One region of the Colwellia sp. MEBiC06753 genome, then DNA from elsewhere that is predicted to be linked to it. Evidence: predicted binding sites of a transcription regulator. Region 1 holds the regulator's gene; the other holds the start of a gene.
What was found. Region 1 encodes FliA, which starts transcription of late flagellar genes. Its sites were predicted from a motif close to CTAAAGNTNNNNNNNNNNNNGCCGATA; they were not measured.

Region 1 (11,976 bases):
GATAAATTAAAAGCGAAAAAAGCTGAAGAAACTGAGCGTGAAGCGCAGGAGCAACATGTACAAACTCAACAAAAAGAAGAGGAAATAAAAGATTTAAGTTGGGATGATGTCAATCATGTTGACGTTATTGGTTTAGAAATAGGTTATCGCTTAATTCCACTGGTTGATAAAGCTCAAGGTGGTGAACTGCTTAATCGAATCAAAGGTGTGCGTAAAAAATTATCGCAGGAGTTTGGCTTTTTAGTTCCAGCAGTACATATTCGCGATAACTTAGACCTAGAGCCAAATACTTACCAAATTTCATTAATGGGAGTGGCTATTGGAGAAGCCGAAATTCGCCACGACCATGAACTGGCAATTAATCCAGGTCAAGTTTTTGGCGCGCTTGATGGTATTCCTACTAAAGATCCGGCATTTGGCTTAGATGCTGTCTGGATCAAACAGAACCAGCGGGAGCAAGCGCAGTCACTCGGTTATACCGTAGTAGATGCTGCAACGGTATTAGCGACTCACTTAAGTCAGATATTAACTAATAATGCCGCTCAGTTAATCGGTCATGAAGAAGTACAAAACCTATTAGATAGACTGGCGAAGAATTATCCGAAATTGGTTGAAGGTTTAATTCCTGATACCTTGTCGTTGGGTACTGTTGTGAAAGTATTACAAAACTTAATGAATGAAGGTGTCGCAGTTCGTGATATGCGCAGCATTGTTCAAACGTTAGTTGAGTACGGGCCAAAGAGCCAGGATGCTGAAGTATTAACTGCCGCAGTCAGAATAACCTTACGTAAATTTATCATTCAAGACCTCGTTGGCGCCGCTAGCGAAGTGCCCGTCATAACTTTGGCTCCTGAGTTGGAACAGATGTTGCATCAGTCTATGCAAATGGCAGGTGACGACGGCGCAGGCATTGAACCAGGTTTAGCAGAGCGCTTACAAAAATCGCTAAACGATGGGGCGCAACAGCAAGAATTAGCCGGCGATACACCAATTTTACTGACATCAGGCATTTTAAGAACAGTATTAGCTAAATTTGTTAAATACACGATTCCGGGGTTAAGAGTTATCTCTTATCAAGAAATCCCAGATGATAAACAAATTAGAATTGTTAGTGCGATAGGCCAATAGGCGAATACTTTGAGCTAAAAATGTCAGTTAGTAGGATTTAAACTAGTTTCCTTCAGGCGGGTCCTGAGTAGCTGAATTAAGGGGTTATCAGTGAAAATTAAACGTTATGTTGCAAGAGATATGAAAACAGCACTAGCTCAAATTAAAGAAGAGTTAGGTGTAGATGCAGTAATCATGTCTAATAAGAAAATCCCGGAAGGTGTTGAAATTATGGCGGCGCAAGACAATAGTGCCAGTTCAGCTCCTGTGTCAGCGCCTCAAGTTAAGTCAAATAATGATTTGGCCGATGATGTTGTACAACTGTCGCAACCACCCGCTTCTTCAATTTCATCCCAAGTTGCAAACGCAAGGACAAACGATAGTGTGCAAGGTAGCGTTAATGAAGAAGCTAATGAACAGCATACCTCGCCAGCAGACAGTCTATCAGCGCTATTAGCAAGAAATGTTCAACAGCAAAATGGTGCAACAACTAATACTAATGGTACTCAGTCAGCTGCTAACCAGGCAGCTAACAATAGCAACGCTATGGATTTAGAACAGCAGTTAAAACAATTCACGGATCGGCTTGTACAGCAAAATCAAGGACAGCAAAACCAAGGTCAGCAAGAGCAATATACTCAACATAGTGAGCAAGTAGCTAATAATGGTGATGAATTTGCCAGCCCAAGTTTCGCCAACCAAACCTCTGCCCATCAGACATTTGCTGGTAATACCACAAAAGCAAATATTTCTGGCAATAGTAGTGTCGTCAGCATGGATGATTTTAATCAAATGAAAGCGGAAATGGCCTCTATTCGCCAATTGCTAGAACATCAGGTATCTGGTTTGATGTGGCAAGATATGGCGCAAAAAGACCCAAGCCGCGCAATGCTAATTGATAAGCTAGTTGCGATGGGAATTAATGAGCAGTTAGCCGATCAAGTAGCGGGTTTTGTCCCCAATCATTTATCCGATGAGCAAAGCTGGAACAGTGCGTTGCAGTTGTTAACTAGTCAAATTAACACGACCAATAATGATATTATTCACCGTGGTGGTGTTGTGTCGCTTGTCGGCCCTACTGGAGTAGGGAAAACGACAACATTGGCCAAGCTTGCTGCACGCTTTGCCCAAATTCATGGGGCAGATGAGTTGTTGTTAATATCAACTGATACTTACCGCATCGGTGGGTTTGAGCAACTCGAGACCTACGGCAAAATTATTGGTTGCTCGGTCAAGCTAGCGAAAGATGCCCAAGTATTAGAAGCACTGCTACAACAATACAGCAACAAAAAATTAGTATTAATTGATACCGCAGGCATGGGACAACGAGATATGCGCCTTGCTGAAAACTTATCGGCATTAGTGTCAAATTCTCGCCTACGCATTCGCAATTATTTAGTATTAGCCGCTAATACTCAACAAGCTGTAATGCAAGAAAATGTCGAGCGCTTTAAGAAAGTGCCATTGTGTGGATGTATCTTTACTAAGCTGGATGAAGGGCTAAGTATGGGCGAAATTATCTCTACTTCAATTCAAAATGCATTGCCAATTGGTTATCTAACAGACGGTCAACGCGTACCGGAAGATATTAAAGTTGCAAATGCTGAAAAATTGGTTAGTCTTGCAGAGAAAATAGCAAACAAATCAGCAATGAAATTCAATTTTGTTGCTAATAAACAACCAATAGCATCGGCTGCTTTTGGTTAACCATGAGAAGTTGTAGATGATAGACCAAGCGAGCGGCTTAAGAAAAATGCAAGATTTAAAACAAGTCAAAGTAATCGCAGTTTCTGGCGGCAAAGGTGGGGTAGGTAAAACGAACGTTTCGTTAAATACCGCTATAGCGCTAGCTAAACAAGGAAAGAAAGTACTGGTTTTAGATGCCGACTTAGGTCTTGCTAATGTCGACGTAATGCTGGGCTTACGTGTTCAAAAGAATATTTCTCATGTGCTCAGTGGCGATTGCGAATTAGATGACATTATTATTGAAGGACCATGTGGGATTAAAATTATTCCTGCTACTTCTGGTACTCAATCTATGGTTGATTTAACGCCATCAGAGCATGCCGGCTTGATTCGCGCTTTTAGTGATATGCAAACCGACTTTGATGTGTTGATTGTTGATACTGCCGCCGGCATTTCTGACATGGTATTAAGCTTTTCTCGTGCAGCGCAAAACGTTATGTTAGTGGTGTGTGATGAACCTACTTCTATTACCGATTGTTACGCATTGATGAAATTGTTAAGCCGTGACCATGGCGTATTTAAATTTAAAGTAGTTGCCAATATGGTGCGTAGCATCAAAGAAGGACAGCAATTATTTGCTAAACTAACCAAAGTAACCGATCGTTTTCTAGATGTGGCAATTGAGCTAGTGGCTATTGTGCCGTTTGATGAAAACATTCGAAAATCAGTTCGTAAACAACAGGCCATTGTAGAAGCGTTCCCTGAATCTCCAGCGGCTAAAGCGTTCACTGAGTTAGCAACCAAAGTTAACCAGTGGCCAATACCTAATGTGCCATCAGGCCATTTAGAATTTTTTATCGAGCAACTTCTAGATAAATAACTGGGTACGGAGCTTAAGTGGTTAAAGCCAATGCTTATACTAGCTATCAAGATAAGTCGACGTTAATACAAGAATATACGGTTCTTGTTAAGCGTATCGCTTACCATCTTTTGTCACGATTACCGGCAAGTGTCATTGTTGATGACCTGATTCAGTCGGGCATGATAGGATTGCTAGAAGCTGCTAGCAATTTTGATAACGCTAAAGGCGCCAGTTTTGAAACCTTTGCAGGCATTCGTATTCGCGGTGCTATGCTGGATGAAATTCGAAAAGGTGACTGGACCCCACGCTCGGTTCATAAAAATAGTCGAATGATCAGTGATGCAATCAAGGCATTAGAAGCTAAATATGGCAGAGATGTTACCGATGCAGAAGTAGCTGAAAAACTTGATATTTCATTAAATGAATACCATCATATCCTAAACGATGTCAGTTCGGGTAAAATCATCGGTATCGAAGACTTAGGCGTTAGTGATGATGTCATCACATATGAAGACGGCTATGAAAGCGATGACCCGTATCATACAATTGAACAAGTTACATTTAAAAAAAGACTGTCAGAGTGTATTTCGACTTTACCTGAGCGAGAAGCTTTAGTACTGTCACTCTATTATGACGAAGAGCTTAATTTGAAAGAAATTGGTGAAGTTTTAGACGTTAGTGAGTCTAGAGTCAGTCAAATACACAGTCAAGCTATGCATCGTTTAAAAGCTCGTATGCAATCTTGGCAAAGTTAAGTAAAATAGTTTGTAAACTTATTAAGATAATTCACCGGAGGGTGCCTTGGATAAAAATATGAAAGTGCTAGTTGTTGATGACTTTTCAACAATGAGACGAATTGTTAAAAACTTATTACGCGATTTAGGCTTTACTAATATTCAAGAAGCTGATGACGGTAGTACAGCCTTACCTATGCTTCAAGGTGGTGACTTTGACTTTGTGGTGACTGACTGGAACATGCCAGGCATGCAAGGTATCGATTTATTAAAAGCCATTCGCGCAGATGAAAAGTTAGCACATATTCCGGTATTGTTAATTACAGCAGAAGCGAAGAAAGAACAAATCGTTATGGCTGCGCAAGCAGGGGTAAATGGTTACATCGTTAAGCCTTTCACTGCTGCAACGTTGAAAGAAAAGCTAGATAAAATTTTTGAACGATTAGGGTAAGCACTCTGCTCGCGAGGGAATGGTATGACTAAAGTATCTGGCGGAAATATCACGTTAGAGCAAGCCAAGCAATTGGTTGAGTTTCTGGAAAATGAACAGCAAAGTGAAGCTGATAAGCTGCTTTCAGAAATTCAAAGCCCTATAAATTCAGAACTATTTGCAGAAATAGGGAAGCTTACACGTCAATTACATGATTCTATGATGAATTTTCAATTGGATTCTAGAATTAATGATTTGGCAAACGCTGATATTCCTGACGCAAAAGAACGTCTAACTTATGTAATTACTCGCACCGAAGATGCGGCTAATAAAACAATGGACGCGGTAGAGTCAATATTTCCGGTTGTCGATACTATCCAGCAACAAGTTAAGGCGGTAGACCCGCTTTGGAATAAGTTAATGCACAATGACCTTAAGCTTGGTGAGTTTAAGGAATTATGCATTGATATTGATAAATTACTGAAAACTACTTCAACAGAAACTGAGCATATGCATGCGTTAATGACGGATGTATTAATGGCGCAAGATTTCCAAGATTTAACTGGGCAGGTTATTCGCAAAGTTATTGATCTTGTTATCGAAGTTGAAGATAGCTTAATTAATATGCTGACAGCGTTTGGCTTGTCGGAAAATGAACAAAAACAAAAAGCAACCCTGAAAACTGGTGAAAATCTAGTAGAAGGGCCAATTGTCAATACTGAAGAACGCGATGATGTGGTTGCCAACCAAGATGATGTTGATGACTTATTGTCGAGTTTAGGGTTTTAGCAGGAGTTTGGTGCATGTCCTTTGAAGCGGATGAAGAAATTCTACAGGATTTTTTGATTGAGGCGGGTGAAATCTTAGAAGCCTTGTCTGAACAATTAGTCGAGTTAGAGAACGATCCTGATAATGCCGATTTATTAAATGCAATCTTTAGAGGTTTCCATACCGTCAAAGGCGGCGCTGGCTTTTTGTCATTAACCGAATTGGTTGACTGTTGTCATGGTGCTGAGAATGTTTTTGATATTTTAAGAAATGGCCAGCGTTCGGTAACACCAGAGTTAATGGATGTTATCTTACAAGCACTTGATGAAATCAATGTCATGTTTGCAGCGGTACAAAACCGTGAACAAGCAGACCCTGCACCACCAGAGTTGCTGGCTGAGTTACACAGGTTAAGTGTACCTGAAGGCGCTGAGAGTGCTAGTGCATCAACTCCGGAGCCCGAGCCAGAACCCGAACCAGAAGTTATCAGTGAGTCGAGTGATGGTGACTCAGAAGAGATGACAGAAGATGAATTTGAAGCGCTGCTAGACGAGCTCCATGGCGCCAATAAGGGCCCTAGTGAAGTAAACACAGGCAGTGAAGCATCAAATAGTGATGAAATTACCGATGATGAATTTGAGTCACTTTTAGATGAACTGCATGGCCAAGGGGCTTTCTCATCAACTACAGCCAATAGTGCCAGCTCAACCGCTTCTGATGAAATTGATGATAATGAATTTGAAGCGCTTCTAGATGAATTGCATGGTAAAGGAAAAGCGCCGTCAAAAAGTACAACGCCAACACCTGCAGCAAATAAACCGATGTCACCGGAACCTGTCGCTAAACCAGAAGCTAAACCAACACCTTCATCACAGCCAGCTGCAAAACCCGCAGCTGCGGCACCAGCAAAAGCGCCAGCTAAAGATAAAAAGCCGGCTGCTCAGTCTGCTCCTCAAGCTGAAACTACGGTTCGTGTTGATACTAAACGCCTAGATCAAATTATGAACATGGTTGGTGAACTCGTACTTGTACGTAACCGATTAACCAGCCTTGGTCTAACAAAAGAAGATGAAGAACTAAGTAAAGCCATTACTAACCTAGATGCGGTAACTACCGACCTTCAAGGGGCAGTCATGAAAACTCGCATGCAACCAATCAAGAAAGTGTTTGGTCGTTTCCCTCGAGTAGTTCGCGACTTAGCAAGAAGCTTGAACAAAGAAATTAAGTTAATACTAGAAGGTGAAGAAACCGATCTCGATAAAAACTTAGTAGAAGCATTGGCCGATCCACTGGTTCACTTGGTTAGAAACTCGGTGGATCACGGTATTGAAGAACCAGATGTTCGCCAAGCAAATGGTAAGCCCAGAGAAGGTACTGTGGTGCTATCAGCATCACAAGAAGGTGATCATATCCTGTTAACCATTCGTGATGATGGTGCCGGTATGAATGCTGAAAAATTAAAGAGTATTGCAATAGACCGCGGTGTTTTAGATGCCGAAGCTGCAGCAAGAATGCCTGAAAAAGAAGCATTTAACTTAATATTTGCGCCAGGTTTTTCAACCAAAACTGAAATTTCAGAAGTTTCCGGTCGTGGTGTCGGGATGGACGTTGTTAAAACGAAAATTACCCAACTAAATGGTACGGTTAATATCGACTCTGAATTAGGTGTTGGAACGGTGCTTGAAATTAAGGTGCCATTAACGCTAGCAATCTTACCGACCTTAATGGTGGTAGTTGGCGAACAAATATTTGCCTTGCCATTAGCTGGCGTTAACGAAATATTCCATTTAGACCTTACCAACACAAATGTTGTTGATGGTCAGCTAACAATAATTGTTCGTGAAAAAGCCATTCCACTATTCTATCTGGATCAATGGCTACTCAAAGGTGGTGGTCAAGCGCCACGCGATAAAGGTCATGTCGTGATAGTACAGCTTGGTAGCCAACAAGTGGGCTTTGTTGTAGATAGCTTGATTGGACAAGAAGAAGTCGTTATTAAGCCACTTGATCGACTATTACATGGTACGCCAGGCATGGCTGGGGCAACGATTACCAGTGATGGCGGTATAGCGCTTATCCTAGATGTACCAAGTATGTTGAAGTTTTACGCCAAAAAATCTGACGTATATAGAAAATTACGTAAGTAACTTTACGCCAACTTAAGAGACAGTAAATGGCTTATAAAGTATTGGTCGTCGATGACTCTAGCTTTTTTAGACGCAGAGTCAGTGACATCTTAAACCAAGACTCAAACATTGAAGTAATTGATGTCGCGGTAAACGGCAAGGAAGCAGTTGAGAAAGCAGCTGAGTTACGTCCTGATGTCATTACTATGGATATTGAAATGCCAGTGCTCAATGGCATTGAAGCGGTTAAAGCGATTATGGAAAATACGCCAACCGCAATTTTAATGTTTTCCTCCCTAACCCATGAAGGTGCTAAAGCAACTTTTGAAGCACTCGATGCTGGGGCACTAGACTTTTTACCGAAAAAGTTTAATGAAATAGCAAAAAACAGTGAAGATGCGGGGAGCTTACTAAGAAATCGCGTACTTGAGCTTGCAAGAAAAAGTAGCTCAGTTCGTCGAGGTTTTATTAAAAAAAGACCAAGCACGCCAAAAGCTACCAGTATACCGGCAGCACCCTTATTTAAGCGAACTGAATTGGCAAAGCCACAGGTTTCGACTTCATCTGCAAGTCTAGGGGCTAGTAAACTTAGAAAAAGTTCGGGCAAAAAATATAAACTGTTAGCAATAGGTACTTCGACAGGAGGCCCGGTTGCATTACAAAAAATATTAACCCAGCTACCCAAAAATTTTCCCTTACCTATCGTTATGATTCAGCATATGCCCGCAGCATTTACTGCAGCATTTGCCAGTAGGTTAGATTCGCTGTGTCAAATTTCTGTCAAGGAAGCAAAAGATGGTGATCGTTTACAGTCAGGTGTGGCTTATTTAGCACCGGGCGGTATGCAGATGATGATTGATGGTACAGAAAATGCTTCAAAACTTAGGGTTAGAGAAGACGACTCAGCAAGAGTTGCTTATAAACCAAGTGTAGATATAAGTTTTGGCTCAGCAGCTAAAGTATTTTCCGGTGATGTTTTGGGGATTATATTGACAGGTATGGGGGCCGATGGAAGGGAAGGTTCTCGTATGTTAAAAAATAAAGGTGCTACTATTTGGGCACAAGATGAGGCAAGTTGTGTTGTTTATGGTATGCCTCAAGCCGTTGCTGTTGCCGGTATTTCAGAATTATCGTTGCCACTTGATGAAGTTGCAGCGACCATCATAAAGGAAATTGGCAATGGATAAGCTCAGTTTAGCTGGACTTATTCTTGCATTTTTCGCGATTTATTTAGGTTTTAGTATTGAAGGTGGTGCCATCGCCGCCTTATTCGAACTTCCAGCATTTATCATAGTTTTTGGTGGCACCGTAGGTGCGGTTATGTTGCAGTCATCTACTGCACAGTTTACTCATGCCATGTCTTTATTAAAGTGGGTGTTCCAACCGCCACAATTTGATTTAGTTAAAGGTATTGATGATATCGTTGAATGGGCGAATAAGTCGCGAGAGTCAGGTTATTTAGTCTTAGAAAACATTGCTATTGATGTTGAAGATAAGTTTACCAATAAAGCGTTAAATTATTTAGCTGATGGTATTGAAACAGAACAATTAATTTCGTCACTTGAACTTGATATCGAACTTTATCGCGAACACGGTTTGCGTTCGGCAAAAATATTTGAATCTATGGGCGGCTATAGCCCAACCATTGGTATATTAGGCGCGGTACTTGGCCTTATTCAGGCGCTTGGTAATTTAACTGATCCTGACTTATTAGGGCAAGGTATTGCTACGGCATTTGTCGCGACAATCTATGGTGTTGGTTTTGCAAACTTAATTTACATTCCTGTTGCTAATAAGTTGCGTGGTATTATCCATCAACAAACCATGTATCGTGAAATGATGGCGCAAGGGCTTATTGCTATATCACAAGGTGAAAACCCTCACGCGATTGAAAATAGACTTTCTGCATTCAGGCTAGAACAATGAGCCGTGTAAGAATTAAACGCCATAGTGTCGAACATGACGATGTTCATCGTTGGCTAGTTTCTTACGCTGATTATATGACGCTACTATTTGCCTTATTTGTAGTGCTTTATGCAATGGCTATGGTGAATGAAAAGCCGTTTGAAACGGTTACAGAATCAATAGGTCGTGTGTTTCAAGCTGATAAAGAAAAGCCTAAAAACCGTGGTCACGGTGAAGATATTTTGCCGGTTAACTCAAGCAAAACTAATAAGCGCTTATATGGCGATGGTATTTTAGATGATGCAGGACATGAGTTAACTGATGGAGAACCTGTACTGTCAAATGTGGCTGACAACGAAGTTGGTACTAATTTATCTTCGCTAGAGCAAGAGTTGCACACTGCGCTGTATGACTTGGTTGAGTCTGGTTATGCTCAATTACAAATTGATGGCGAGTGGTTAGAAATAGAACTTAATAGTGGTTTACTATTCCCCAGCGGTTCATCATCTCCAACATCATCTGCTCAGGCTATTTTATCGGTGATCAAAGATGTGTTAGCAGATGTCACTAACTACTTACGAGTTAGAGGCTATACTGATAATCAACCAATTAATAACGAAATATTTTCTTCCAACTGGGAGTTGTCTGTGTTTAGGGCAACTGCAATTTTGCGGTTGTTAGAAGAGCTCGGAATTAATCCAGCACGAATGGCAATAGAAGGCTATGGACAATATTATCCGAGTGCCGATAACTCAACTGAAGATGGTCGTGCACAAAATCGTAAAGTGGTTATTGCCATTTCTAAGTATGGTTTAGACAAAGCGCAATTAATCGATGCGGCAACTATTAGTGTTAAAGATGTAGAAACTATTAACGAAGTAGTTGATTCTGATAAAGAAGATAATAAAATTAAGATAATTAGGCTTGATAATGGTGGCATTAGAATTACCACCAGAGATGAAGACGATAATAACAAATCAAATTAATTAGGTGATCTATTGGTCGTTTGGACGGTTGCAAATCAAAAGGGCGGTGTTGGTAAAACGACATCGACCATTACTTTAGGTGGCTTGCTGGCAGAGCAAGGCTACCGTGTGTTATTGGTTGATACCGATCCACATGCCTCACTTAGCTACTACTTCGGTATAGAGTCTGAAGATTTAGAGCTAAGTGTTTATGATCTCTTTGTTCAAGTTTCAACTAAAGAGCAAATCGAACAAAGCCTTTGTCCAACTCAGTATAAAAATATTGATATATTGCCCGCCACTATGGGCTTGGCAACGCTTGATCGCTCATTAGGTAGTAAAGGTGGTATGGGCTTAGTGCTCAAAAAAGCCATGCAAAAACTCGAAGGTGATTACGACTTTGTGTTGATGGATTGCCCGCCGGTATTAGGGGTGTTAATGGTTAATGCATTGGCAGCCTCTGATCGTATTATTGTGCCGGTGCAAACTGAGTTTCTTGCATTAAAAGGCTTGGATCGCATGATGAAAACCATGGAAATCATGCAAGGTGAGCAAGAAAAGCCTTTCACTTATACTATCGTACCAACTATGTTTGATAAGCGTACCAAAGCTTCTTTAATGGCATATCAAAAGCTACAAGAAATTTACGGTGAAAAAGTTTGGCCAGGTGTTATTCCAATCGATACGAATTTTAGAAATGCCAGTGTTTCACAAAAAGTCCCTTCAGATTATGCAGGAGCCTCAAGAGGGGTATATGCTTATAAAAGCTTATTGAAACATTTGTTGAAATTATCATCGGTGAAGAAGTAAATGGCAAAGTCATTAGCAGCTAGTCAAAAGGTAATGAGATCTTATCTTTCGGAATTATTAACCGAAGATGAAGAAGTAGTATCGCATAAAGAGCCTGAACAAAAAAATCTAGAACGCCTACTAGAAACGGTTAAACCGACGACAATATTACCGGTCGAAGAAAAGGTTGTTACAACTAAAGCTAAAGCTAAAGCGAAAGTAGAAGTTAAACAAAAAACTACGCCTGTAGCCCCAGTAGTGGCACCGCCAACAGTAGAAGCCGAGCCGTTAGAAATAACCACACATAAAAGTCAGCAGGCATTTGAAGTTAAGCAAAAAGATTATCGTCAAGGGCGCTTTCAAGCGATGTTCTTTGATGTTGCGGGCTTAACCATTGCTGTGCCACTTATCGAACTTGGCGGTATTCATAATGTTGATCATATTAATGCATTAATGGGCAAGCCCGATTGGTTTAAAGGCGTGATGCTGTATCGTGAAGAAAAAATTAATGTGGTAGACACGGCATTATGGGTAATGCCTGAGAAATGTGATCAGCAATTAAAAGATTCAATAAATTATCAATATATTATAATGTTAAGTAATA
Region 2 (11,976 bases), on a different contig from region 1:
TTCTATCGCCAGGGGTAAATTGATCATTGCCTGGATGAACTCGGTCGCGAATACCACCTTTTCCTTGGTGAAAGATTGGCTCGGTTAAATCCTTCCGCGGAATGGTAATACTCTCGCCACTTTCGACATCGGTGACGCCACGCTTATTGATGGCATCAGCGACTGACTTTTTGATCTGACTTTTATAGCGGCGAATAAAGCGCTGGCGATTCACCGTGCTTTTATTCTTGCTATTAAGTCGTCTATCAATAAAGTTGGCCATGTTACTGCTCCTTAAACTGTTACTTGCTAATTTAAGAAGATTTTCTGACGCGTAGATACCATTCAGACAGCAGTCTAACTTGTTTTTTGGTATAACCTTTAGCCATCATGCGCTCAACAAAGTCATCATGTTTTTGCTGATCATCGCTTGAGGTTTTGGTGTTAAATGAAATCACCGGCAATAAGTCTTCGGTATTTGAAAACATTTTTTTCTCAATAACGGTGCGCAGTTTTTCATAACTGGTCCATGTTGGGTTTTTGCCATTGTTATTAGCTTTAGCACGCAAGACAAAATTGACGATTTCATTACGGAAATCTTTGGGGTTACTGATACCCGCGGTTTTTTCTATTTTCTCCAGTTCATTGTTTAACGCTTCGCGGTCAAACAGTTGGCCAGTTTCAGCGTCGCGGTATTCTTGGTCTTGGATCCAAAAATCTGCATAAGTGACGTAACGATCAAAAATGTTTTGACCATATTCAGAATACGACTCTAAATAAGCGGTTTGAATTTCTTTACCGATAAATTCGATATATTGCGGTGTTAAATAACCTTTTAGAAAGTTAAGGTAACGTTCTTGGGTTTCTTTGGGTAATTGCTCTCGCTCAATTTGCTGTTCGAGCACATAGAACAAGTGAACTGGGTTTGCAGCAACTTCCATATGATCAAAGTTAAAAACCCGAGATAAAATCTTAAATGCAAAACGAGTGGACAAGCCGCTCATGCCTTCATCAACACCAGCATAATCGCGGTATTCTTGGTAGGATTTTGCTTTAGGATCGGTATCTTTTAAGCTTTCCCCATCATAGACCCGCATTTTTGAGTAAATACTGGAGTTTTCAGGTTCCTTTAACCGTGACAGCACTGAAAATTGCGCTAGCGTTTCTAAGGTATCAGGCGCACATTGCGCATTTTTTAATTCGCTGTTATCTAATAGTTTTTTATAAATCTTAACTTCTTCGGAAACTCGCATACAATAAGGTACTTTAACGATGTAAACCCTATCCAAAAATGCTTCGTTGTTTTTGTTATTTCTAAAAGTTTGCCATTCAGATTCATTGGAATGCGCTAAAATCATGCCGTTAAACGGCAGGGCAGATAAACCTTCGGTTGGGTTGTAGTTGCCTTCTTGCGTGGCAGTTAATAAAGGATGTAGTACCTTAATCGGCGCTTTAAACATCTCGACAAATTCCATTACCCCTTGGTTGGCCCGACACAATGCGCCAGAATAGCTGTAGGCATCAGGATCGTTTTGGGCGTAATGTTCAAGTTGGCGAATATCCACTTTACCTACTAACGCTGAAATATCTTGATTGTTATCATCTCCCGGCTCAGTTTTAGCAATGGCAATTTGGTCAAGAATTGACGGGTAAACTTTGACCACTTTAAATTGAGCAATATCGCCTTTAAATTCATGTAAACGTTTCGCTGCCCAGGGCGAAATTATTGGATTTAAATAGCGTGCTGGTATTTTGTAGTCATCTTGTAGTATTTTGCCGTCAGATTCTGGATTAAATAAGCAAAACGGATGGTCATTAACTGGGCTACGAACGCCATTAGCGCTTAGTACATAAATCGGCTCTTGTTGCATGAGTGCTTTTAGCTTTTCAGCTAGCGATGATTTACCACCGCCAACTGGGCCAAGCAAATAAAGAATTTGCTTTTGCTCTTCTAAGCCTTGAGCGGCATGTTTTAAATAGGAAACTATTTGTTCTATGGCTTCTTCCATGCCATAGAAGTCTTTAAAAGCTGGATAGCGAGCAATAACTCTATTAGAAAAAATTCGGCTAAGGCTAGGCACTGGCGAAGTGTCGATCATTTCGGGTTCGCCAATGGCCTTTAATAGGCGCTCTGCGCTGCTGGCATAAGCCATTTTATCTTCACGGCAAATATCTAGAAATTCTTGCAGTGAATACTCTTCTTGCTGTGCTTGTTCGTAGCGCGATTGATAATGCTTAAATATACTCATAACCGCCTCCAAATAGAACTCAGGTCACGTTAAATTAGACCGCGAATAAGTGATTTCTATTGTTAAGTTTAGTAGCAATTTGCTTAACTGTGAGAAAAACAACAAGAAATTTTGTAAATGAAATTTAGAGGTGACGGGTTATTGTTAGGCAAAAAGAAGATATAAAAAAGCCAGCAGATGCGCTGGCTTTTCAGTGGGATAAGCTGTCGACTAATTAAGCGAAGTTTGCTGACGCAAAATCCCAGTTAATTAAAGCCCAGAATGCTTCCATGTAGCTAGGACGTAAATTACGGTAATCAATGTAGTAAGCATGTTCCCATAAATCGACTGTCATTAACGGTGTTAAGCTGTCATCAGTTAATGGGGTTGCCGCGTTTGAGGTGTTAACAATGTCTACACCGCCGTCAGCTGTTTTGACTAACCACGTCCAGCTTGAACCAAAGTTGTTCACTGCTTTGTCGTTAAACGCTGCTTTGAACTCTTCAAAAGAACCAAATTTTGCATTGATAGCATCGGCTAATGCGCCTGTAGGCTCGCCACCACCATTAGGGCTTAAGCTGTTCCAGTAGAATGTGTGGTTCCAAATTTGCGCTGCGTTATTAAATACACCGCCTTCTGAAGATTTTACGATGTCTTCTAAAGATTTACCTTCAAAATCAGTGCCTTCAATTAAGCCGTTTAATTTTACAACGTAAGTGTTGTGATGCTTACCATAGTGAAACTCTAACGTTTCTTGTGAAATGTGTGGTGCTAATGCATCCATAGCATATGGTAACGCTGGTAATTCGATAGCCATTATTATCTCCAGAATTTTATATTGATTAGAAAATATTGTTCTTAAACAAAGCCGAAGTTTAACTTTGTTTTTCTGAAAAACCGAGTAAAATACTCAAGTTTTTGAAGCCATGCTTAGTTTACCGAAATATATAGGTATTACTAGCGTTATTATCAAGGCTTTAACCTGAATAATTAGATGATTTTTATTTGATTACATCGAGCCATTGAATTTTTATGGCGCAGCCCATATTAAATAAATCAATCAAACGACACCACAAGAGGTAACTATGGAAACGATTGAACGCATTAAAGAGCAAATTGCTGAAAACCCAATTTTGTTATATATGAAAGGCTCTCCTAAGCTACCAAGTTGTGGTTTTTCTGCTCAGGCTTCTCAAGCGCTAATGTCTTGTGGCGAGAAGTTTGCGTTTGTTGATATTTTGCAAAATCCAGATATTCGTGCTGAATTACCTGCGTATGCTGATTGGCCTACCTTCCCGCAATTATGGGTAGAAGGTGAGTTAATTGGCGGTTGCGACATTATTTTAGAAATGTTCCAACAAGGCGAGTTGCAAACAATCATCAAAGAAACTGCTGAGAAACATAAAACGGAAGAAAATTCGTAAAAAATTTTTATCAGGCATTGAAATAATTTTTTGTATCACAATACTTGTGATGTGAATTCACTTTTAATGAGGCTTTGCCTTGTTAACACTTAATAAAATATTGGAGAATAAAATGAGTGTATTAGTTGGTCGTCCGGCTCCTGACTTTACTGCCGCAGCTGTATTAGGTAGTGGTGAAATCGTAGATAGCTTCACGTTATCTGAAGCAATCAAAGGCAAAAAAGCGGTTGTATTTTTCTATCCTTTAGACTTTACATTTGTTTGTCCTTCTGAGTTATTAGCATTTGATCACCGTATGGAAGAGTTCAAAAGCCGTGGCGTAGAAGTTATCGGTGTTTCAATTGACTCACAATTCAGCCACAACGCATGGCGTAACACGCCAGTTAACGAAGGTGGTATTGGACCAGTTCAATACACTTTAGTTGCTGACGTTAAACATGAAATTTGTCAAGCGTACGATGTTGAGCATCCAGAAGCTGGCGTTGCTTTCCGTGGCTCTTTCTTAATTGATGAAGACGGTGTTGTTCGTCACCAAGTAGTTAACGATTTACCGCTTGGCCGTAACGTTGATGAAATGATCCGTATGGTTGACGCTTTACAATTCCACTCTGAGCACGGCGAAGTATGTCCAGCGGGTTGGAACAAAGGCGACAAAGGTATGACAGCTTCTCCAGAAGGTGTTGCTTCTTATCTAGCTGACAACGCTGATAACTTATAATCAGTTACTAAGCTATATTAGCTAAATAAAAAAGTAGTGAACTAAAAACCAGCGAAAATGCTGGTTTTTTTATGGCTGAAACTTGTTACCTGAACAGGTTAACTAGACTGGCCAGCCGCCGAGAGCTTTCCATTTATTAACGATTTTACAAAATAGCTCAGCGGTTTTTTCAGTATCATACAGCGCAGAATGTGCTTCTTTATTATCAAACTCTAGTTCAGCGGCAACACAAGCTTTAGCTAATACCGTTTGGCCATAAGCAAGTCCTGCTAACGTTGCTGTATCAAAGCTAACAAAAGGGTGGAATGGGCTGCGTTTGATATTACAGCGCTCAGTGGCAGCATTAAGAAAACCTAAGTCAAATGCGGCATTGTGGGCAACAATAATAGCGCGCTGGCAACCAGCCGCTTTCATTTTTTTACGGACTAGTTTGAATATTTCTTTTAGCGCGTGTGCTTCTTGCACGTTACCACGAAGTGGATGGTGCGGATCGATGCCGGTAAAGGCTAAAGCAGAAGGCTCTAAATTGGCACCTTCAAACGGCTCAATATTAAAGCAAATGCTTTCATCAATCGAGAATTCACCGGTTTCATCATTTAAATGTAATACACTGGCCGCTATTTCTAGTAAAGCATCGGTATTTGCATTGAAACCGGCGGTTTCAACATCAATTACCACAGGGAAGTAACCACGAAATCGTTGGGCAAATAGGGATTTTTCAACAACAGGCTCTGCTGGCGTTGTTACAGCTTCTGGCATCATTTATTTTGTATAGTTCGACTAAGGCGGCTATTATCGCAAAAAATTAAGCTAAACTCGATAACACCGTTTAAAAAACCCAGATTTGCGATTAAAGTTAATAGTGAAGTTGCCGATAAAAGTTAGTCTGTATTAGTTTAAGCGCCGAAATATGAAAAAAATATTATCCTTTGTTATAAGTGCTTTGCTTGCCGGAAATTCACAGGCGGGAATACGGCAATATAGCGCTTCTCTTGAAAACTCACACTGGCAGGTGTCGAGTAATACGCGACTTAATTGCACCTTATCCCATGTTATTCCCAATTACGGTGAAGCTATTTTTTCCAGTAAGGCCAGCCGCGATAACAATATGTTGTTTGAATTAGATATGTTGCGCTTGCCTGATAACTATTCATTAGCAGAGGTGCGCTCTGTTGCTCCTAGTTATAAACCGGGCTTTAATGACTACAAACTTGCTGATCTTAAGCTGTATAAACAATTTTCTCCGAGCCTAGGTAAAAAAATTGCGTGGACTATGCTGAATGAGCTTGAGCAAGGTATGAACCCGACGTTTTATTACAATGGCTGGTACAGTGAAAACGATAAAATTGCTGTTGGCTTGTCAACCGCAAGGTTTAGCCGAGCCTATAAAGAATTTATTGGCTGTGTTGGTAATTTACTGAATTACAGTTTTGAAGATATTGCTTACACCGTACTTAACTATCAATCAAACAGTGACAAGTTTACTAAGTCGTCTGAACGTAGAATGGCAATGATCACTGAGTACCTGAAGCTTGATCAAGACTTAGAGCTGGTGCTTATTGATGCATATTCTGATAGTTACGGTGGTCGTTGGAATAACTTGAAATTATCAGAGCGCCGGGCAAACAAAATTAGAGAATACTTTGTTAGTAATGGTATTGAAGCCAGTAGAATAGAAGCCTCGGGCTTTGGTGAGAAGCGCCATATTGCGTCGAACGAGACAACTTTAGGGCGTGGTCAAAACAGACGTGTAGTTATTCAAATGGAAAAACCAATACAATTTTAGACAGATAATCTGATGAATTGAGTTGAATACGGCGGTAGATTAGGTTTAATCTACCGCCGTATTTTTTTAACTGTAATAAAGAGTTGAAGATGAAAAAAATTCTAACGGGTGCTCTGATTTATTTCTTTGCCGCGCTGACAGTGCAAGCCAAAGTTAATGATGCATTCACTTATGCTAATTATGATCAAGTTGTTATTACTAACACATACTTAGACCTTGCCGTTGACTTTGAACAAAAAGCACTCAAAGGTTTTGCTGAGTTAGACCTAAAGTGGTTGACCAAAACTAATCAGCCTATTTTTTTAGATACGCGAGATTTAGTGATAGAACGGGTATTAGCTAAAACAGCTAATGATGACTGGCTTAAAGCTGAATTTAATTTAGCTAAGCGTGACAGTGTTTTAGGCAGTAAATTAACCGTAAATTCGCCAGTTAAACCAAGCAAGTTACGTATTTACTATCAATCAACCCCTGAGGCCTCGGGTTTACAGTGGTTAACTCCTGAGCAAACTGCTGGCAAGAAAATGCCATTTATGTTTAGTCAGAATCAAGCGATTCATGCGCGTTCTTGGATCCCAACTCAAGATACACCAAGTGTTCGTATGACTTATAGCGCCCGTATTACCACGCCAGATAATATTATGGCGGTGATGAGTGCCAATAATAAGCCTGATACCATGCGCGATGGTGATTATTACTTTGAAATGCCACAGGCGGTGCCGCCTTATCTTATTGCTATTGCTGCTGGCGATATTGTCTTTAAACCTATGAGTGAGATCACAGGTGTTTATACTGAACCAAGTTTAATTGATGCGGCTGTTGCAGAGTTTGATGATACGCAAGCCATGATCGATGCAACTGAAAAGATGTATGGCCCGTACCGCTGGGGGCGTTATGATTTGTTAATCTTACCGCCAAGCTTCCCTATTGGTGGTATGGAAAACCCGCGTTTATCTTTTATTACGCCAACAGTTATTGCTGGTGATAAAAGCTTAGTGAACTTAATTGCTCATGAATTAGCACATTCTTGGTCAGGTAATTTAGTGACTAATGAAACGTGGCGTGATTTATGGCTTAATGAAGGTTTCACTAGCTATGTGGAAAATCGCATTATGGAACGAGTATTTGGTCGTGATCGTGCGCTAATGGAACAAGCACTTGATGCGCAGGGCTTAAATTATGAAATTGCTGAACTAGCACCAGGTGATACTCAGCTTTATATCGACCTAAAAGGCCGAGATCCTGATGATGCGTTTACTGGCGTGCCATATACCAAAGGTCAATTATTCCTCATCTATTTAGAGCAAAAGTTTGGCCGTGAAGTATTCGACCCATTTATGCGTCAATATTTCGATGACCATGCATTTCAGTCGTTAGGCACACTGGAATTCGTTGAGTATTTAATGACAGAGTTAGTGGATAAGCATCCTGGCATAGTGACAAAAGCAAAAATTAATGAATGGATTTTTGAACAAGGTTTACCAAGTGATGTACCTCGCGCTAAGTCTGACGCATTTACCACGATAGATAGGCAGATTAGTGCCTATATTGGCGATAAAATGACATTGTCTGAACTGCCTACAACAAACTGGACATTGCATGAGTGGTTACACTTTATTAATAACCTGCCGCTAAACATTAGTTTAGATAAAATGGCTGAATTAGATAACGCATATAGGCTGACTACCAGCAAAAATGCTGAAATCGCCCACGCGTGGTATTTATTATCATTACGCGCTGGTTATCAGGCAATTTACCCAGCTATGGAGAAGCATTTGATCAATATTGGTCGTCAAAAGCTTATTGTGCAATTGTACAAAACCTTAGCTGAAACCCCTGAAGGAAAAGCTTGGGCAATCAAGGTTTATCAAAAAGCTCGGGCGGGATACCACCCACTGGCACAAACTACGGTTGATAATATCTTGAAGTAAGCCTTATTGGCTTGAGTCGATAAATTGAAAAACCGCCATTTGGCGGTTTTTTATTTTTCTTCTACACTTATTTTTGCAAATGAGATTTTGCAAATGGACTTTAGCAAATGGATTGCTAACCCTATCATAAGGATATGCTATGAAAATTCGTCTTTTCGGCGGGCTGGTACCTATAATATTGCTGCCTGCTATTTTAATCTTTTCACTATTTACACCTGTAACCAATGCTAACCTGATAGACAATATAATCAGTGATGATTCCTTGGCTTTAATAGGTTATCAAAATCAATTTACTGATAAATTTACTTCACCAGAAGATGCCGCAAGAATCTTTATAAACACTCAAGGGGCAGTACCCGATGTCTTGCTTGATAGCTCAAAATCTGATGACCGAGATGATTACGGTATTGTCGATTCAAGTGTATTAAGTAAACCTTTTTTCGGCATTGTGGATACTGTTAATCCTGATAATGAACTCGATGAGATAAACGCATTTTGGCAATTTGATATTTCATCCACATTAACGTCAGCGTTACAGCTTTCTTTTGCTATAGAAATGGCAGCAATGGGGGACTTTGAAACTGGCGACTGGTTTCAATGGCATTATCAAATTGATGGTGCTCGCTGGCAAACATTGTTTGCAAGTCAGGTAAATGAAGACGCTAGCCAATCTTATCAATTGGCTTCAGGGAAAAATGTTGAGCTAAATGATCCTATGATGGTCGGAAATCGCATCTTAACGAATGCGTTCAGCCATTTTAACCATGGGATTAATGGTGCTGGGCAATTGCTTAATGTTCGGTTAACGGCAATTACTAATGCTGGTACTGAAGCATTTGCTTTTAGACAGATGTCGATAAAAGCCAGTGAAGTTAATCAAGTAAATTCTATACCTGAGCCAGAAAGCTTGAGTATTAGCTTGGCTATTTTATTGGGTTTTCATTTGCTTCGAATAGCTAAAAATAGGCACTAAAACTTGGCACTAAAAAAACGCGGTAATAGCTAATAACTATATTCCGCGTTCCTTTGAATGAATTTTAAGTTTAGTTGCTGTAATTAACTGCCGCAATTAATTGTAGAAATGGCCTGCTATAAAGCCGCGTTCTCTTGTAACACGTCTACTTGACGGTAATTATCTTGCTCAGAAATTACCACGCGGGTAGCGATATCATTATGGTAATAAATGACAGTTAAGCGACCACGCTTACGTTGCTCATCAACGGGCTCACCATAATAATTGGCATAAAAAGCAATGACTTCATCTTCAGTTGCGTGAGTATAAAAGTTAACTACGGCTGGCAGTTGATCGGTAAACTCTGCAAATACCTTCGCATCAGTTAATACAGGAATCGAGATATCTCCAGTTTGTTGTACTGGTCGTTCAAAGTTATATACATCACTTTGTTGCATCTCGTTTTGCTGAGTTTCACTTTGCTGAAGCTCACTTTGCTCATCGCTTGTTAATTCAACACCATTGTCTTCAAAAAACGTGTCTTCAATAACTGTGTCTTCAGTAATAGTGTTTTCAGTAACTGTGAGTTCGTCAACTTCGATTTCAACAACCGCTTCTGCGCCTTCGCTTAATTCCTCATCAACAATCAGTTCGACAACCGTCTCTTCCAAAATAGCTTCCTGAGCAAGGGCCTCTTCTAACGCTTGTTCATTGACTAATTGTTGCTCTGACATTTGCTCATCACTAACAACCACTTCATCTGCTGGTTGAGCTTGTGGTGCCTGAGTTTTTTCGTCACTTTTAACCGTTACTTCGGCGGTTGTTTGACTGTCTTGCGGGCTTTGGCTGGCATCCGTGTTATTTGCACTTACGCTTGGCGCTTGCAGTGCAATTAATAGTGCAAGCGCAGAAGTTATTTTCACGTTCATCAAAAAGATACTCCATGACTTTTAGTTAACTGTAAAAGCAACGTACTAGCTGGTCAACCTATATTTAGTGAAATCGCTGAATTCAAAGGCGTTTATCATTGCTATTGGTTGTCGTTTATTTGTTTTTATCACTGCTTTTTATCTAAGTAACGGCCTTTTATGGTGATCAACCCATAACGCGGTTGCGCCACATATGGCAACGGGCATGACTATCATATTAACAATAGGAATCATGGAAAACAGCGCTGTTGTTATACCGAAGCTGTAACTTTGGCCTTTCTTTTCATTGAGTCTTTCGCGCATTATATCGAAATTAATTTTATGATTATCAAATGGATAATCTAAATATTGAATCGCCATCATCCAAGAAACAAACAGGAACCAAATTAATTGGCCAATCACTGGAATAAACCACATGATAATAAAAAAGCCTATAGCACGCGGTAGGTAATACCTAAACTTGCACCATTCTCGGCTTAGGGTACGAGGAATATCTTTGATTACATCGGAAATGCTGCCGCTGTTATCGTTTTTGCCAGTAAGAATAGCCTCGACTTTTTCTGACAGCAGACCATTAAACGGCGCTGCTATCCAGTTGGCAATGGCACTAAAAATAAATGAAAAGCCAACCAATATTGTGATAACGGCAAATGGCCAAATAATATATTCTAGCCATATTAACCACTCAGGCAGCCATGCGAGTAGCTTAGATATATACAGGCTAATTTGGCCAAGAATGGCATAAAAGGCTACGCTGAAAATCACTAAATTAATGGATAAAGGTATTAAAACAAAGCGTCTGATCCCTTTGGTATTGATTAAATCAAAGCCTTTTAAAAAGTAGCCACTACCGCTATTTGCAAACATATTTAACTTATATTAATTAATTTGTTCTGATTATAAGAAATTTAGCCATCAAACCAAGCATTCAATCACTTTGTCTGTTACAAATTACGTCAGCATTTGCTAAATTAGCCCAATAATAATTAAAGTTAGCACGCCTTAAAATATGCGTTTAAAGCAGATCAAACTTGCTGGGTTTAAATCATTTGTTGATGTGACTAAAGTACCTTTTCCACATCAGGTTACCGCTATTGTTGGACCAAATGGTTGTGGCAAATCTAATATTATTGACGCAGTAAGGTGGGTGTTGGGAGAAAGCTCGGCAAAAAACTTACGTGGCGATGCCATGACCGATGTTATTTTTAATGGCTCTACAGAGCGCAAGCCTGTTGGCTTGGCGAGTGTTGAACTTATTTTCGATAACTCAGCGCAAACTTCAACTTCAGCCCAAAATTCGGGCTCAAATCCAGACTTAAATTCAGAGATTAGTCCAAATAAGGCTAATCTTGAATCAAATTTCAACAGACAATTACCACCTAATGTTGCCCACAGAAGTGAAATATCAATAAAGCGTAGCGTAAATAGAGAAGGCAGTAATGTTTATTTTCTCAATGGCAGTAAGTGCAGACGCAAAGATATTACCGATGTGTTTTTAGGCACCGGTTTAGGGCCAAGAAGTTATGCCATTATTGAGCAGGGCATGATCTCCAAGCTTATTGAATCTAAGCCTCATGAGCTAAGAGTTTTTATTGAAGAAGCTGCTGGTGTTTCTAAGTATAAAGAGCGACGCCGAGAAACCGAATTAAAGATCAAAAATACCCGAGAAAACTTATCGCGCCTAGCTGATATTTCACAAGAGATTTCAGTTCATATTGACGTATTAGCGCGCCAAGCCGAATCGACAAAACAATATCGCCAATACAAAGCACAAGAGCGCGAGCTTAAATTTGCCATTGCCAAATTAAAACACGATAAAGCGAGCGAAGCGCTAACAAAGGTTAATAGTGAATTGTCGGTACTTGCAAAAACCAGTGTTTCAATGCAGCAGGAAGCCGATCATACACGGCAGCAACTTGACGGTTTAGATAATGATATCGAGCAGCTTCATCTCAGCCGTAACCTCGAGTCAGAAAAATTTAATGACCTAAAGCAGCAGTATGCATTACGTCAACAGCAGCTTGTGAAT

Region 2: ACOB82_RS01480 (flagellar protein MotY) is a predicted target of FliA. The motif match lies at 5,200-5,226, and genes of this name have one in related genera.

What each region holds. Positions count from the first base shown of each region.
Region 1 is NZ_JBQMTM010000013.1:34,855-46,830, reverse strand. Features, by position in the region: gene flhA (flagellar biosynthesis protein FlhA) at 1-1,128, shown strand, start outside; gene flhF (flagellar biosynthesis protein FlhF) at 1,219-2,814, shown strand; gene ACOB82_RS11230 (MinD/ParA family protein) at 2,831-3,673, shown strand; gene ACOB82_RS11225 (RNA polymerase sigma factor FliA) at 3,691-4,410, shown strand; gene cheY (chemotaxis response regulator CheY) at 4,457-4,840, shown strand; gene ACOB82_RS11215 (protein phosphatase CheZ) at 4,865-5,608, shown strand; gene ACOB82_RS11210 (chemotaxis protein CheA) at 5,623-7,734, shown strand; gene ACOB82_RS11205 (protein-glutamate methylesterase/protein-glutamine glutaminase) at 7,761-8,900, shown strand; gene ACOB82_RS11200 (flagellar motor protein) at 8,893-9,639, shown strand; gene ACOB82_RS11195 (flagellar motor protein MotB) at 9,636-10,604, shown strand; gene ACOB82_RS11190 (ParA family protein) at 10,617-11,393, shown strand; gene ACOB82_RS11185 (chemotaxis protein CheW) at 11,427-11,976, shown strand, end outside.
Region 2 is NZ_JBQMTM010000001.1:310,676-322,651, forward strand. Features, by position in the region: gene ACOB82_RS01450 (YeaH/YhbH family protein) at 1-262, opposite strand, end outside; gene ACOB82_RS01455 (PrkA family serine protein kinase) at 294-2,228, opposite strand; gene ACOB82_RS01460 (Fe-Mn family superoxide dismutase) at 2,443-3,024, opposite strand; gene ACOB82_RS01465 (Grx4 family monothiol glutaredoxin) at 3,293-3,631, shown strand; gene ACOB82_RS01470 (peroxiredoxin C) at 3,744-4,349, shown strand; gene rnt (ribonuclease T) at 4,452-5,111, opposite strand; gene ACOB82_RS01480 (flagellar protein MotY) at 5,260-6,135, shown strand; gene ACOB82_RS01485 (M1 family metallopeptidase) at 6,225-8,066, shown strand; gene ACOB82_RS01490 (hypothetical protein) at 8,206-9,039, shown strand; gene ACOB82_RS01495 (hypothetical protein) at 9,156-9,947, opposite strand; gene cysZ (sulfate transporter CysZ) at 10,086-10,814, opposite strand; gene smc (chromosome segregation protein SMC) at 10,957-11,976, shown strand, end outside.